DNA from 2 places in the Methylobacterium sp. OAE515 genome. Region 2 is predicted to be linked to the other one. Evidence: predicted binding sites of a transcription regulator. Region 2 holds the regulator's gene; the other holds the start of a gene.
The links. Region 2 encodes PhoB, which activates phosphate uptake and scavenging genes when phosphate is short. Its sites were predicted from a motif close to TGTCATNNANCTGTCAT; they were not measured.
Positions count from the first base shown of each region.

Region 1: ABIE45_RS29995 (UDP-2,3-diacylglucosamine diphosphatase) is a predicted target of PhoB. The motif match lies at 5,541-5,557, and genes of this name have one in related genera.

Region 1 is NZ_JBGMUV010000001.1:6,166,488-6,174,271, forward strand. It holds partial or broken gene ABIE45_RS29970 (malate--CoA ligase subunit beta) at 1-713, opposite strand, end outside; gene fchA (methenyltetrahydrofolate cyclohydrolase) at 1,135-1,776, opposite strand; gene ABIE45_RS29980 (NADP-dependent methylenetetrahydromethanopterin/methylenetetrahydrofolate dehydrogenase) at 1,787-2,650, opposite strand; gene ABIE45_RS29985 (D-2-hydroxyacid dehydrogenase) at 2,834-3,778, opposite strand; gene ABIE45_RS29990 (aminotransferase class V-fold PLP-dependent enzyme) at 3,882-5,090, opposite strand; gene ABIE45_RS29995 (UDP-2,3-diacylglucosamine diphosphatase) at 5,608-6,423, shown strand; gene ABIE45_RS30000 (glycosyltransferase family 1 protein) at 6,435-7,481, shown strand; gene ABIE45_RS30005 (ribonuclease HII) at 7,628-7,784, shown strand, end outside.
Region 2 is NZ_JBGMUV010000001.1:2,973,476-2,981,259, forward strand. It holds gene pstS (phosphate ABC transporter substrate-binding protein PstS) at 1-112, shown strand, start outside; gene pstC (phosphate ABC transporter permease subunit PstC) at 198-1,175, shown strand; gene pstA (phosphate ABC transporter permease PstA) at 1,188-2,078, shown strand; gene pstB (phosphate ABC transporter ATP-binding protein PstB) at 2,101-2,916, shown strand; gene phoU (phosphate signaling complex protein PhoU) at 3,027-3,746, shown strand; gene phoB (phosphate regulon transcriptional regulator PhoB) at 3,935-4,630, shown strand; gene ABIE45_RS14610 (protein-disulfide reductase DsbD domain-containing protein) at 4,811-6,979, opposite strand; gene ABIE45_RS14615 (aminopeptidase P family protein) at 7,100-7,784, opposite strand, start outside.

The sequences.
Region 1 (7,784 bases), 3.2 Mb from region 2:
CCTGGGACGGGTCGTGCATGTCGGCGATGCCCGGCCGGCGGAACAGGGCGTTGTCGTCGAAACTCATCTTGGCATCGAGCGCCCAGCACCCGGTCGTCCTTGGTGACGACGAGCGGGTTGATCTCCAGCATGGTGCCGTCGCAGTCGCGGAACGCCCGGTAGGCGTTCATGATCGTCTTCACCGCGGCCGAGACCTGCTTGATGTTGAGGCCGAGCTGGAAGGCGATCTCCCGGGCCTGGAACTGCTGCAGGCCGACCGCCGGCTCGACCACCACCTGGATCAGCGAGTCCGGCTCCTTGGCGGCGATCTCCTCGATATCCATGCCGCCGCGCTGACTGGCGATGACCCGGACGCGCTCGGCCTTCCGGTCCAGCACGTAGCCGAGATAGAGCTCGCGCTCGAACGGGTCGGCGGTCTCGACGTAGACGCGCTGCACCGGCTTGCCCTCGGGGCCGGTCTGGTGGGTGACGAGGCGCTTGCCGAGGAGGTCCTTGGCGGCGTCGCGGACCTCGTTGTAGGTCCGGCACAGCTTGATGCCGCCGGCCTTGCCGCGGGCGCCGGCGTGGATCTGCGCCTTGACGGCCCAGAACGAGCCGCCGAGCTCGGTGGCCGCGTAGACCGCCTGGTCCGGACTGAACGCGATGGCCCCTTTCGGGACGGCCACGCCGAAGCTCGCAAGCAGCTCCTTGGCCTGATACTCGTGGACGTCCATTCGGCGCCTCCTCCGCGGTTCGTTGCCGCCGTTGACGCCCTTCACTTTAGTTGAGTCGAAAGATTACGCCCGTCAAATTTTTTAAGCGGCTGATTGACCGAGACTTTTTCGCGGCCGCAGCACGGATCGTATTCGATGCTGCACTGCGACATACAGAAAAACAACGAGGCCGGGGGCACGATGCACCCGGCCTCGACTGTAGATCTGCAAGCGTATCCGCCTCTCGCCGTCATCCCGGGGCCGCGCAGCGGAGCCCGAGATCCAGAGCCGCCGACGCGCCAAGATCTTGCATCAGCAGCGGTTGTGGGTTGGCCGCCCCCGGCGTGCCCCTCCGGGTCCGGGCTCGCCCTGCGCGCCCCGGAACAACGGGGAAGGTCGTCGCGGCCGAAGCGAGTTCGGTCGCGAGAACCGTAAGCCCGTCTCAGTTCACCTTGGCTTTCACGACCGCGTAGATCTTCTCGGTGAGCGCGCCGGCCTCCGAGAGCAGATCCTCCAGCTCCTTCAACCGTTCGTCGGCGAACTCGCGGTCCTCGAGACCCTTCGCGTTGACGTAGACGTTGAGGGCCGCGCTGCGCAGGCCGGCATAGGCGGAGAGCACCGCCACGCCGGCGTCCGACACGACGTTGAGGTTGCCCTTGTCGGCTGTGATCGCCGCGAGGTCGATCACGGCGCGGCAGGCCCGGCAGCAGGCGAGCGGCACGTCGCAGGCGGTCTTGAGGGCGGCCTGGATCTTCTCGGTCCGGGCCGCCTTCTCCTCGTCGGTAGCCTTGGGCAGGCCGTAGGCGCCCATCACGGCGTCGAAGGCCTGCACGTCCTCGCCGATCATGCCGGTGAGCACGACCCGCAGGCCCTCGGACTTGGCCAGGACCTCCTTCAGCTCGGCCTCGACCTCGACGTACTTCTTCTTGCCGATGGTGAGGTTGCAGACCATCGACACCAGGGCCGCGCCCATGGCTCCGGAGATCGCCGCCGCGCCACCGCCCCCGGGGGTCGGGGCGGCACTCGCCAGCTCCGTCAGGAACGTCTCGATGCTGTCGGTCTCGGGGCGATGCGTCTCAGTCACCGGCGCCTCCTCAGGCCATGGTCTTGGCGAGGGCGTAGATCTCCTCGGCGTCGAGCACCTTGTCGGTGCTCTCGAAGAGCTGGCCGACGCAGGCCCGGTGAAGCTTGAGCTTCAGGCCGCCGATGCCCAGCGCGCCGAAGGCCTGCTTGCCGTTGCGCTCCTTGCCCTTGTCCATCACGTCGATGCCGCCGATGCCGGTCGGGGGCTGGGCGTTGTAGTCGGCGACGAACTCGATCGACGATTCCTGCGCCCAGGCCGCTTCCGGCAGCAGCTCGACGCCGATGGCGCCGGCGGTGAACACGAGGTTCGTGCCCTTCACCAGGGCGACGCGGGAGGCCTCGTCGGGGGTCGCGGCGGCCTTCACGTTGACCTTGAAGCGCTTGTTGATCTGGTCCGCGGCGGCCTGGGTCTTGTCGAGGGCGCGGCCCGCGATGGTGACCTCGGCGCCCTCCCCGGCGAGCAAAGCGGCTGAGCGCATACCGACCGGGCCGGTGCCCGCCAGCACGACGGCCTTCTTGCCCTGGAGCGAGCCGGCAGCCTTGGCCACCAGCGCGACGCCCGCGGCGGCCGTGGTGTTGGAGCCGTTGGAATCGAGCATCACCGAGACCCGGAACGGGCCGAAGAACCGCTTCTTGACCGCGGTGAACAGCTCTTCGCCCGCCGCCATGCTGCCGCCGCCGACGAAGATCGCCGTCGACTTCTTCTCGGAGCCGCCGCGGGTGTAGATCGTACCGTCGACCAGCGCGCCGACATTGTCGGGATTGACGCCGCCGTAGCCGGTGATGTGGTCGGCGCCGCCGTCGTAGCCGACCACCGTGTCGAACACGTTCGGCACGGCATCGGTGTCGAACAGGAACAGCAGCTTCTTGGTCATGTCTCAACCTCGGCCCAGGATGGGCATCATAACGTCAGGGACATCCACCCCGTCATTCCGGGGCCGCGGAGCGGAGCCCGGAATCCAGACGCACGGGTGGTTCTCGGCCGACACCGTCGGCGCAACTGGGTTCCGGGCTCGCCTGCGGCGCCCCGGAATGACGGAGAGCGGGTCCGCGCCGCCTCAGCTCTCGACCACGTTCTGCGGCTTGCCCGCCACGAACGCCTCGACGTTGTCGACGAGCTGATCGGCCAGGATCTGCATCGCCTCCTTGCTGGCCCAGGCCACGTGCGGCGTGACGATCAGGTTCGGCAGGTCGGCGTCGCACAGGATGTTGCCGTCCTTGGGCGGCTCCTGCGCCACCACGTCGAACCCGGCGCCCGCGATCGTGCCGTCCTTGAGCGCCTCGAGCAGGGCCGCCTCGTCCACCAGCCCGCCCCGGGCCGTGTTGATGAGGATGGCGCTCTTCTTCATCTTCTTGAGCTCGGCGGCGCCGATCATCCCCTTGGTGTCGGGGGTCAGCGGCACGTGCAGCGTGATCACGTCGGACTGCGCGAGGATCGTCTCGAAATCCACGAGTCCATCCTGCGGGAAGACGTCGTAGGCGAGGACCTTCATGCCGAGCGCCTCGGCGCGCTTGGCGATCGACTTGCCGAGCGCCCCGTAGCCGACGATGCCGAGCGTCGAGCCGGCGATGTCGTAGATCGGGTAGTCGAAGTAGCAGAACTGCTTGGACTTCGCCCAATCGCCGCGCCGAACCGAGTTGGCGTAGGGCACGATCGCCCGGCGCAGGGCGAACATCAGACCGACCACGTGCTCCGGCACGGTGTTGAACGCGTAGTTGCGGATGTTGACGACGGTAATGCCCTGCTGTTTGGCCTGGGCCTTGTCGACCACGTCGGTGCCGGTGGCGGCCACCGCGATCAGCTTCAGGTCGGGCAGCTGCTTCAGCGTCTCGGCCCGCATCGGGACCTTGTTGATCAGCGCGATCTCCGCCCCCTGGAGGCGGGACACGATCTCTTCCGGCGTCCAGGTCGACTCGTGCTCGACGTATTCGTGGGGGAAGTTGAACGGTCGGACCCTGGCATCGAGGGATTCACGATCCAGGAACACGATCTTCTTGGTCATAGGACCCCTCTCGGACGACGGGCGGTTTCCTCGATAGTCTTGGTCTTACTTGCGCGTCGGGGCGGGCCCGGCAACCCGGTCCCGCCCCGATCGCGTGCGCCGATCACGCCTTATGCAGCGGATTCTCGCGCAGGTAGCTGGAGGCGGCGGCGACGCCCGAACCCGGCGTGACCTTGATGCCGCAATCGAGCATGGCCATCTCGGCGCCCGCGATGGCGCCCAGCAGCGACAGCTCGTTCAGGTCGCCCAGGTGGCCGATGCGGAACACCTTGCCGGCGACTTTCGACAGGCCGGCGCCCAGCGAGAGGTTGTAGCGCTCGTAGGCGTGGGTGATCACCTTGGCGGCGTCGGCACCCTCCGGCACCACGATCGCCGTGACCGTGTCGGAGTTCCACTTCGGCTCCTTGGCGCAGGGCTTGAGCCCCCAGGCCGCCACGGCCTGACGGGTCGCCTCGCCGAGCACGTGATGGCGGTGGTAGACGTTCTCCAGCCCCTCCTCCTTCACGATCGCCAGGGCCTCGCGCAGGCCGTAGAGCAGCGGCAGGACGGGGGTGTAGGGGAAGTAGCCGGTGGCGTTGGCGGCCAGTTGGTCCTTCCAGGCGAAGTAGGCGTGGCCGAGCCGGTCGTTGCGGCCGGTGCCGCCCTCGGCGATCTTGAGCGCCTTCGGGCTGATGCAGATCAGGCCGAGGCCGGCCGGCAGCATGAAGCCCTTCTGCGAGCCCGCGATGGCGCAATCGACCTTCCAGTCGTCCATGTAGAACGGCAGCGAGCCGATCGACGAGATGCCGTCCACGAACAGCAGCGCCGGGTGGCCGGCGGCGTCGATCGCCTTGCGGACCGCGCCGATATCGCTGGTGACGCCCGTGGCCGTCTCGTTGTGGACGACCATCACGGCCTTGATGGCGTGATCCTTGTCGGCCCGGAGCGCCTCCTCGATCTTCTGCGGATCGGCGCCGGCGCCCCACTCCTCGTCCTGGACGATGACGTCGAGGCCGAGGCGCTGGGCCATGTCGACCCACAGGTGGCTGAACTGGCCGTAGCGGGCGGTGAGCACCTTGTCGCCGCGGCAGAGGGTGTTGGACAGGGCCGATTCCCAGATGCCGGTGCCCGAGGACGGGAACAGGATGACCGTCCCGTTGGTCGAGCCGAACACCATCTTGGAGTCCTGCAGGAGCGGCTTCACCAGCTCGGGAAAGCTCGGCGAGCGGTGATCCTCGGACTGCACGTGCATGGCGCGCAGGACGCGCTCCGGGATGTTGGTGGGACCCGGGATGAAGAGGTGGTTGCGACCGGGGCGCCGGGTTGCGGCCATGATGTTTCCTCCGAAAAGTCCATTGTGGGCGAGCGTGAACCCGCGCCGGGTTGTTCAAGCGTCCTCAGGGAGTCGGTCCGGCGCCGTCGAAAGCGGCTCGCGCCGCACCCCCTCGAACGCCATCCTCTGCCGTGATCGGGGGGCCTCAGCGGAGCGGCAGGCGGCCTCACGCCGCTCGCGTCGCGGCACGCCCCCGCGCACCGGTCGCCTCCGAAATGCCGTCCCGTCCAACGGCCTCAGGGCCGTCCTCGCCGCCTTCCTGTCAAGGTCCGGCCGAGCTCGTGCCGAGCCGCCGGTTCTTGGCATTATGAGGCGGTGGGGCCGGAAAGGAAAACCGGAAAAACTTCCGGAACTTGGCAAAAAAATTTTTTGTGCGGCGCAACGAAGGCGATCTCGGGTTGAGAGGCTTCGCCGCGCCGTATCCGATCCGTCTCCGCGGCCCAGGACCCGCGTCATCAAACTGAGATGCGATCGCGCTCTGGATCCCGGCACCGTACAGCCGCCGGGAGAGGGTGCCGTGGCCGAGGTTGAGGAGATGCCGGTCCGGGTTCGGACGCTGTTCCTGTCCGACCTGCATCTCGGCACGCGCGGCTGCCAGGCCGGGCTGCTGCTGTCGTTCCTGAAGGATTACGACGCCGATACGATCTACCTCGTCGGCGACATCGTGGATGGCTGGCAGCTGCGCTCCGGATGGTACTGGCCGCAGGAGCACAACGACGTCGTGCAGAAGCTGCTGCGCAAGGTCCGCAAGGGGACCCGCATCGTCTACCTGCCGGGCAACCACGACGAGTTCCTGCGCGACTATGTCGGCACCAATTTCGGCGGGATCGAGCTGGCGGAGACCGCGATCCACGAGGCGGCCGACGGCCGGCGCTACCTCGTGATCCACGGCGACCAGTTCGACATGGTGGTGCGCCACTCGCGCTGGCTCGCCCATCTCGGCGACGGCGCCTACACGCTGGCTTTGTCCCTCAACACCGTGATCAACAAGGCGCGGCGGCGACTCGGCCTGTCCTACTGGTCGCTCTCCGCCTGGGCGAAGCTGCGCGTGAAGAACGCCGTCAGCTTCATCGGCCGCTTCGAGACGATCCTGGCCGACGAGGCGCGTCGGCAGGGCGCCGACGGCGTGATCTGCGGCCACATCCACCATGCGGCCGACCGGCCGATCGGCGATCTGCGCTACCTCAACACCGGCGACTGGGTCGAATCCTGCACCGGCCTGGTCGAGCACTATGACGGCCGCATCGAGGTGCTGCACTATCCGAGCGTCCTGCGGGCCCGCAGGGCCGAGAGCGTCCCGGACACGCTGCCGGGCCGGCGCGCGGTGGCGTGAGGTCACCGCCCGTGAAGCTCCTCATCGCCAGCGATGCCTGGCACCCGCAGGTGAACGGCGTGGTGCGCTCCCTGGAGCAGATGGTGTGGCGCGCGCCGGAGCACGGCTTCGAGACCGCCTTGCTGACGGTGGCGGATTTCCGCTCGCTGCCCCTGCCGGGCTATCCGGAGATCCGCCTCGCCTATGCCGGGCGGGAGCGGGTGGCCGCGCGCTGGAACGCGGAGCGGCCGACCCACGTCCACATCGCGACCGAAGGCCCCGTGGGCCTGGCGGCGCGGCGCTACTGCCTCGCCCATGCGCTGCCCTTCACCACGAGCTACCACACGCGCTTCCCCGAGTACCTTGCAGCCCGGGCCCCCGTGCCGGAGGCTTGGTCCTACGCCTATCTGCGCCGCTTCCACGGCGCCGCCCGGGGCACGATGGTCAGCACCGCCTCGCTGCAGGGCGAGCTGGCGGCCCGGGGCTTCGGCCGGCTGATGCGCTGGACCCGCGGCGTCGATACCGCGCGATTCCGGCCCGCCGAGCCCGGCGCGACGCTGCCGGCGGACCTCGTCGGACTGCCCCGGCCGCTGTTCCTCTATGTCGGGCGGCTCGCTGTGGAGAAGAACGTCGCGGCCTTCCTGAGTCTCGATCTGCCGGGCACCAAGGTCGTCGTGGGCGACGGCCCAGACCGGGCGCGGCTCCGGGCGCTGGCGCCCGGAGCACGGTTCCTCGGCACCCGGACCGGCGCGGATCTCTCGGCGGTCTACGCGGCCTGCGACGTCTTCGTCTTCCCGAGCCTCACCGACACGTTCGGCATCGTGCTTCTCGAGGCCCTGGCCAGCGGGCTGCCGGTGGCGGCCTTCCCGGTGCCGGGCCCGAACGACGTCGTCGGCGGCACCCGCGTCGGGGTGCTCGACCGGGACCTGCGGGCCGCCGCGCTCGCGGCCCTCGACCTGTCGCGCGCCGAATGCCGGGCCGAGGCCCTGCGCTGCGGCTGGGACGAGAGCGCCCGTCAGTTCTTCGGCAACATCGTCGAGGCGCATGGCGGTGTGCAGGGGACCCGGGACGCCGCCTGACCGGTGACGGCGCCCGCGCGGGATGGCAGGAGAAGGCCATGCCGCCTCCCCGGAAGTCCCCTGCCCGGAAGTCCCCTGCCCGGAAGTCCCCTGCCCGGAAGTCCCCTGCCCGGAAGTCCCCTGCCCGGAAGCCGCCCGCCACGACGATGCCGTTCGATCCGGCCCGCGCGGCCGAGTACCCCGCCGTCATCGGTTGCGACGAGGTCGGGCGCGGCGCGCTGTGCGGGCCCGTGGTGGTGGCGGCGGTCTGGTTCGATCCCGTGGCGCTCCCACCGGATCTGCTCGCCGCCCTGGACGACAGCA
Region 2 (7,784 bases):
GCTCGCCACCGATCTCGACTATGTGCCGCTGCCGGACAACGTCGTCGAGCTCATCCACCAGGAGTGGAAAGACGTGAAGGGCAAGGACGGTAAGCCTGTCTTCAACATGTGAGCGTGGCCGGGAGGAGGTGACAACCTCCTCCCTCGCTTCCGGGAACGCACCGCGCTACCACGCCACCCTTCGCAGAGAACCGCGGATGCCCGCTTTGACAGAATCGATCGCCCTCGGCCGAACGCGTGCTGCGACCGCGCGGAAGGCGCCGAGCCGCAGCCTCGACACCCTGTTCCGGACCTGCTCGTACGGCGCCGCGCTGCTGGTGCTCCTCGTCCTCGCCGGGATCCTCGGCTCGATCCTGTACGGCGGCTGGCCCGCCTTCCGCGAGTTCGGCTTCGGATTCCTGACCTCGAGCGCCTGGAACGTCGGGACCGAGCAGTATGGTGCCCTGGTCGCGGTGCTCGGGACCGTCGCCTCCGCCTTCCTGGCACTGCTGATCGGCGTACCCGTCTCCCTCGGGATCGCGGTCTACCTGACGCAGCTCTGCCCCGGCTGGGCGCGCAAGCCGGTCGCCATGACGATCGAGCTGCTCGCCGCCGTGCCGAGCATCATCTACGGCATGTGGGGCCTGTTCGTGTTCGCGCCGCTCTTCGCGCGCTTCGTGCAGATCCCGGTCTCGAACCTCGTCGAAGGCATGCCGATCATCGGCACGTTGTTCTACGCTCGCGTGCCGTCCGGCGTCGGCGTGCTCACCGCCGGCATCATCCTGGCGATCATGATCGTGCCGTTCATCGCCTCGATCGCCCGCGACATGCTCGACCAGATCCCGACCGTGCTGCGCGAGAGCGCCTACGGCATCGGCTGCACCACCTGGGAGGTCGTGCGCCACGTGCTGGTGCCGCAGGCCGCGGTCTCGATCATCGGCGCGATCATGCTCGGGCTCGGCCGGGCCCTCGGCGAGACGATGGCGGTGACCTTCGTGGTCGGCAACGCCAACCGCCTCTCGGCCTCGATCTTCGACCCGAGTTCCACCATCGCGTCGCGCATCGCCAACGAGTTCAACGAGGCGGACGGCCTCCAGCTGAACGCGCTGATGGCCCTGGGCTGCATCCTGTTCGTGATCACCTTCGTGGTGCTCATCATCGCCCGGCTGCTGACGCGCCGCGTCCAGTCCGCCTGAGGAGCCCGCGCGATGGACGCTTCCAACACGATCACCATGACCACCGGGCGCCGTTCCGGTCGTGTCCGCCGCGGCCGCCGCGTCGCCGACCGGGCCCTGCGGATCGCCTGTACCGGCGCGACCCTGGTGGGCGCCCTGGTCCTGGGCTCGATCCTGGTGATGCTGATCGTCCAGGGCGTGCGCGGATTCACGCCGACCCTGTTCACCAACCCGACCCCGGGTCCGGGCTCAGAGGGCGGCGGCATCGCCAACGCGATCCTCGGCAGCCTCGTCCTGACCGGGATCGGCATCCTGATCGCGACGCCGATCGGCGTCATGGCGGGGACCTACCTCGCCGAGTACGGGCGCGGCTCGAAGCTCGCGGCGCTGATCCGGTTCCTCAACGACATCCTGCTCTCGGCGCCGTCGATCCTGATCGGGCTGTTCGTCTACACGCTGATGGTGCGGCCGATGGGGACCTACTCGGGCTGGGCCGGCGGCGTGGCGCTCGCGATCATCGCCGTGCCGGTGATCGTGCGCACCACCGAGGACATGCTGCGCCTCGTCCCCGGCACCCTGCGGGAGGCCGGCGCGGCCCTCGGGGCGCCGCCCTCGACGGTGATCACCAGCGTGACATGGCGCGCGGCCTCGGCCGGCATCGTCACCGGCATCATCCTGGCGCTGGCGCGCATCGCCGGCGAGACCGCGCCGCTGCTGTTCACGGCGCTCAACAACAATTCCTGGTTCTCCGCCAACCTGATGGGCGGCGTCGCGAACCTGCCGGTGATGATCTACCAGTTCGCTCTGTCGCCCTATCCGAACTGGCAGGGGCTCGCCTGGGCGGGCGCGCTCCTGATCACCGCGACCATCCTGGTGCTGTCGATCATCGCGCGCCTCGTGATCAAGCCGCAGACTTCGCGCTGAGACCCCTTTCGAGGACACGACGATGAACGCCGCCTCCGCGATCCCCACGGTCGAGCTGAACCGCAACCGCGCCGACGAGGGCGGACCCGTGCGGATCGCCGTGAAGGACCTGAACTTCTACTACGGCAGCTTCCACGGCCTGAAGGACGTCAACCTCGACTTCCATGACCGGCAGGTCACGGCGCTGATCGGCCCCTCCGGCTGCGGCAAGTCCACCCTGCTGCGCTGCTTCAACCGGATCTACAGCCTCTATCCGGAGCAGCGCGCCGAGGGCGAGATCCTGCTCGACGGCGAGAACATCCTCAGCCCCTCGGTCGACCTGAACGAGCTGCGCTCGCGCATCGGCATGGTGTTCCAGAAGCCGACGCCGTTCCCGATGTCGATCTACGACAACGTGGCCTTCGGCCTGCGCCTCTACGAGAAGCTGCCGAAATCCGAGCTCGACGGCCGGATCGAGGAATCTCTGCGCAAGGCCGCCCTCTGGGACGAGGTGAAGGATAAGCTCCGTCAGGCGGGGACCGGCCTGTCGGGCGGCCAGCAGCAGCGCCTGTGCATCGCCCGGACGGTGGCGCAGAAGCCGGAGGTGATCCTGTTCGACGAGCCGACCTCGGCCCTCGACCCGATCTCCACGGGCCGCATCGAGGAGCTGATCGAGCAGCTGCGCGACGAGTTCACCATCGTGATCGTCACCCACAACATGCAGCAGGCGGCGCGCATCTCGCAGTTCACCGCCTTCATGTATCTGGGACAGCTCGTCGAGTTCGGTCCGACCAACCGGATGTTCATGAACCCGACGGAACGCCGCACGCAGGACTACATCACCGGCCGGTTCGGCTAGTCTGCCGGGCCGCTCCGGTCCCGGGACCGCCGCATCGCGTCTCCAGCGCGCCGGCGGATCCCGCAAGCCTCCCGGAGGGCCGTCCCCGGGACCCCATCGAAGGATCCGCCATGCCCGGCCATATCGTCACCTCCTACGACACCGACCTGGAGAACCTGCGTCGCTCGATCTCGGAGATGGGCGGCGTGGCCGAGAAGATGACCGCTGAGGCGACCGACGCCCTCGTGCGCCGGGACGACACGCTCGCCCAGGCGGTGATCCTCGCCGACAAGCGCCTCGACGCGCTGCAGCGGGACATCGAAGAGCGCGCGGTCCTGCTGATCGCCCGGCGCCAGCCCCTGGCCATCGACCTGCGCGAGACCATCTCGGCGATCCGCGTCTCCGGCGATCTCGAGCGGATCGGCGATCTCGCGAAGAACGTCGCCAAGCGGGTGGTGGCGATCTCCGACCAGGCGCCGGCCCAGAAGATCGTGCTCGGCGTCCGCCACATGAGCGACCTCGCCGAGGGTCAGCTCAAGGACGTGCTCGACGCCTATGCGAGCCGCGACGTCCAGGCGGCCCACGATGTCTGGGAGCGCGACGGCGAGATCGACGCCCTTTACAATTCCCTGTTCCGCGAACTCCTGACCTACATGATGGAGGATCCGCGCAACATCTCGTTCTGCACGCATCTGCTGTTCTGCGCCAAGAACGTCGAGCGGATCGGCGACCACACCACCAACATCGCCGAGACGATCCACTACCTCGCCACCGGCGAGACGCTGGCGGGCGACCGGCCGAAAAACGACGCGTCGAACTACGCGACCGTGGACGGGGTGCAGGCTCCGTAGGCGGGCCGGCCTGATTTCACGCGCCGGCCTGCGCGCTCTCCTGTGGGGCGCGGTCGGAGAATCGGAGGGTGCGGGTTGAGGCTGAGCGGCGCCTCCCGCACCCTCCGCCTGCACGTCCGCTCCGATGCGCGTCGGGGTGTCGGCAGGCTGTGTGGCGCCGCCTCGGGAACGGGTCTTCGAACGTGAGCATGCAAGTCCTGATCGTCGAGGACGAGGAGGCGCTGACCACGCTGCTGCGCTACAACCTTGAGGCCGAGGGCTTCCTCGTCGACGCGGCGGCCCGCGGCGACGATGCGGAGCTGCTCCTGGCCGAGCGGATTCCCGATCTCGTCCTGCTCGACTGGATGCTGCCCGGCCTCTCGGGGATCGAGCTCTGCCGCCGGATCCGGGCGCGCCGGGAGACCGAGCGGCTGCCGGTGATCATGCTCACCGCCCGCGGCGAGGAGGGCGACCGGATTCGCGGTCTAGGCACAGGCGCCGACGACTACATCGTCAAGCCGTTCTCCGTGCCGGAGCTGCTGGCCCGGATCCGCGCGCTGCTGCGCCGGGCCAAGCCTGCCCACAGCTCGGACCGGCTGGCCGCCGGCGATCTCGAACTCGACCGCACCGGCCACCGCGTCCGCCGCGGCGGCGAGGAGCTGCATCTCGGCCCGACCGAGTTCCGGCTGCTGGAATTCCTGATGCTGGCCCCGGGCCGGGTCTTCTCCCGCGAGCAGCTCCTCGACGGGGTCTGGGGCCACGACGTCTACATCGACGAGCGCACGGTGGACGTGCATGTCGGGCGCCTGCGCAAGGCGCTGAACGGCCCGCGCCAGGCCGATCCGATCCGCACGGTCCGCGGCTCGGGCTACGCCTTCGACGAGACCTTCTCGCTGGAGGCGTGAGGCGGCCGCACGGGCTGTCCGAAAGGAACTTCGGTCCGGCGCGCCGTCGTCACGCGTTCAGCGACGTGTCCCGGGGCGGCGCGCGGCCGGTTGGCGTGGCGCTGCTGGATTGCTTCACTCCGCTCGCGAAGACTGCGACCGAGCGCATCGATGCCCTAGGGGCTCGGACCCCGGAAAGGCTCAGCGGGCCAGCGCCGCGCTCCGGCCGGACGCGGTCGGGACCGCGTCCAGCGCCGCCAGAACCGTTCCCTCGGTCAGGATCTGCGGCAGCACCTGGGGCTCCCCGGTCCCGGCATAAAGCAGGTAGAGCGGCACGCCGCTGCGCCCGTACTTCTCCAGCAGGCGGGTGATCTCGGGATTCTGGTTGGTCCAGTCGCCCTTCATGTAGGTCACGCCGCGCTCGGCCATCGCCGCCCGCACGGCTTTGGTGTTGAGCGAGGTCGCCTCGTTCACCGCGCAGGCGATGCACCACGCCGCCGTCATATCGATGAAGACCGGGCGGCGGGCGCTTACCAGCGAATCGAGGCGCGCCTGCGTGAACGGCTCGATCCCGTCGGCAGCGGCCTGCGCCGACGGGAGCGTGCGCTGCTGCGGGAGGGTCACGGCGAGGGCCGCGACGGCGACGATCGCCAGGATTGCGGCGGCCTGGGCGATCCGACCGGTGCGGGGCGCGGCGGCGCGTCCGCGCTCCCAGGCCCAGGCGGCGAAGCCGACCAGAACCAGCCCGATCAGCGCCGCCAGCAGCCCGCGCGGATCGACCTGCTGCGCCAGCACCCAGACCAGCCACGCCACCGTTGCGTAGACCGGGAAGGCCAGGATCTGCTTGAGAACCTCCATCCAGGCGCCGGGCCGCGGCAGCGCCCGCAGGGCCGGCGGCCAGAGGGTCAGCGCGAGGAAGGGCAGGGCGAGGCCGAGGCCGAGGCTCGCGAACACCGCGAGCGCCACGCCGGCGCTCTGGGTCAGTGCGAAGCCCACTGCCGAGCCCATGAACGGCGCCGTGCAGGGCGTGGCCACGAGCGTCGCGAGCACGCCCGTAAAGAATGAGCCGCTCAGGCCCGCGCGCCGGGCGAGGCCGTCGCCAAGGCCGGCAAGCCGGCCGCCGACATGGACGACGCCCGACAGGCTGAGGCCCATCGCGAACAACAGATAGGCCAGCCCCGCCACCACGATCGGCGATTGCAGCTGAAAGCCCCAGCCGATGGCCGCCCCGCCGCCCTTCAGGGCGATCAGGAGATTCGCGAGTCCCAGGAAGCTCGCCAGCACGCCGGCGGTGTAGGCCACGCCGTGGAGACGCAGCCGGCCCGGGCTCTCGCCGGCATGCCGGATCAGGCCGAGAACCTTGATCGACAGGACCGGGAAGACGCAGGGCATCAGGTTGAGGATCAGGCCGCCGAGGAACGCGAAGGCCGCCGCGGTCGCGAGCGTCAGCGCGTCGAAATCGGGCGCGATCGCCCGTGCCGCGGGTGCTTCCAGCGTCGTGGCCGGAGCCGCCGTCGGCAAGACCGGCTCGTCGCCATACGCGAAGGCGAGCCGGCGGGGACCAGCATCGGTGACCTCCTCGAGGGTGAGGACGCCCGGCAGCGCGGCGGGCGCCGGCTCGGTCGGGCTGCTGCGGGCGAGGGTGAGGTGCAGGCCGGTCTCATCGACCGACATCACCTGCGCGGCGGCGTTGTCGATCGCCGTCTCGGAATAGGGGAAGAATGCGGCGTTCCGGACAGCATCCGGCTTGAGGCCGGTTGCTGCGAAATCGAGTCGCAGCGTGTCGCCCTGACTTGCGAGATGCAGCGGCCAGAGCGGCGGGACGGGCAGGGCGGCCCGGGCGCGGGCGAACAGCGCGGCCTTGTCCGGATCGGGCCGGGGCTCGGCCACCGGCAGCGTCAGCGCAAGGTCGGCGGAGCCCGGCACGCACTCGGTCTCGCAGACGAGATAGGTGAGCTTCGCCCGGATCTGCACCGGGTCGGCCGGGTCGAGGCTCGGCGGCGGGGTCACCGGCACGAGGAGCGTGACCTCGCCCTCGTAGCCGTAGTTCATCAGCGTGGCGATCGGGATGCGCTCCGGCGCCGGCCACCGGATCGCCCCGGCGTTGAACCCCGCCGGCAGGGTCCAGGTCACCTCCGGCGGCAGGCCGGAATCGCCCGGATTGCGCCAGTAGACGTGCCAGCCGGGCTTCACCTCCATGCGCACGGCGAGGGTGAACGGCTGCGCACCCGCCACCGCGACAGGCTCGGCCACCAGGCTCGACCGCACGAGGTCGGGCGGCGTGCGGAAGCTCGATTGCAGACCCTGCGCCGCCGCGGCGGAGAGGCTTGCAGTCAGAGCCAGGATCAGGAAGGCAAGGCGACGGATCATGCTGTCCCTTCGCGCGCAGGGCCGGCGCGGTTTCACGCGCGGCGATGTCCGGCCCGGCGCGGGCTATTCCGTGTCCGAACCGCTTAGCACGGACGGCGCTTGTGGCGGCAGGCCGCGACGTCAGGCCGGGAGCGGCGCAGTGGCGCGCTCCAGCCAGGCGCGCGCCTCGGCGTCGAGGCAGGGCGCCAGGGTCTCGCGGACCCGCGCATGATAGGCGTCGATCCAGGCGCGCTCTCCCGGGTCGAGGAGAGCCGGCTCGATCAGCCGCCGGTCGTAGGGGGCAAGCGTCAGGGTCTCGAAGCCGAGCATCGGCCGCTCGCCTCCGGACATCGGACGGGGCTCCACCAGCACGAGGTTCTCGATCCGGATGCCATAGGCGCCGCTCGCGTAGTAGCCGGGCTCGTTCGACAGGATCATGCCGGCCTCCAGCGGCACCGTGCCGGTCTTGGCGATGCGCTGCGGACCCTCATGCACCGACAGGAAGGCGCCGACCCCGTGGCCGGTGCCGTGATCGAAATCGAGCCCCGCCTGCCAGAGCGGCGCCCGGGCGAAGGCGTCGATCTGCGCGCCGGTCGTGCCCGTCGGGAAGACCGCGCGCGCGATGGCGACATGGCCCTTGAGCACCCGGGTGAAGCGGTCGCGCATCTCGGCGCTCGGCTCGCCCACCGCGACCGTACGGGTGATGTCGGTGGTACCGTCCGGGTATTGCGCGCCGGAATCGATCAGGAACAGCTCGCCGGGCCGGACCGTCCGATCGCTGGCGCGGGTGACCCGATAATGGACGATCGCCCCGTTCGGGCCGGAG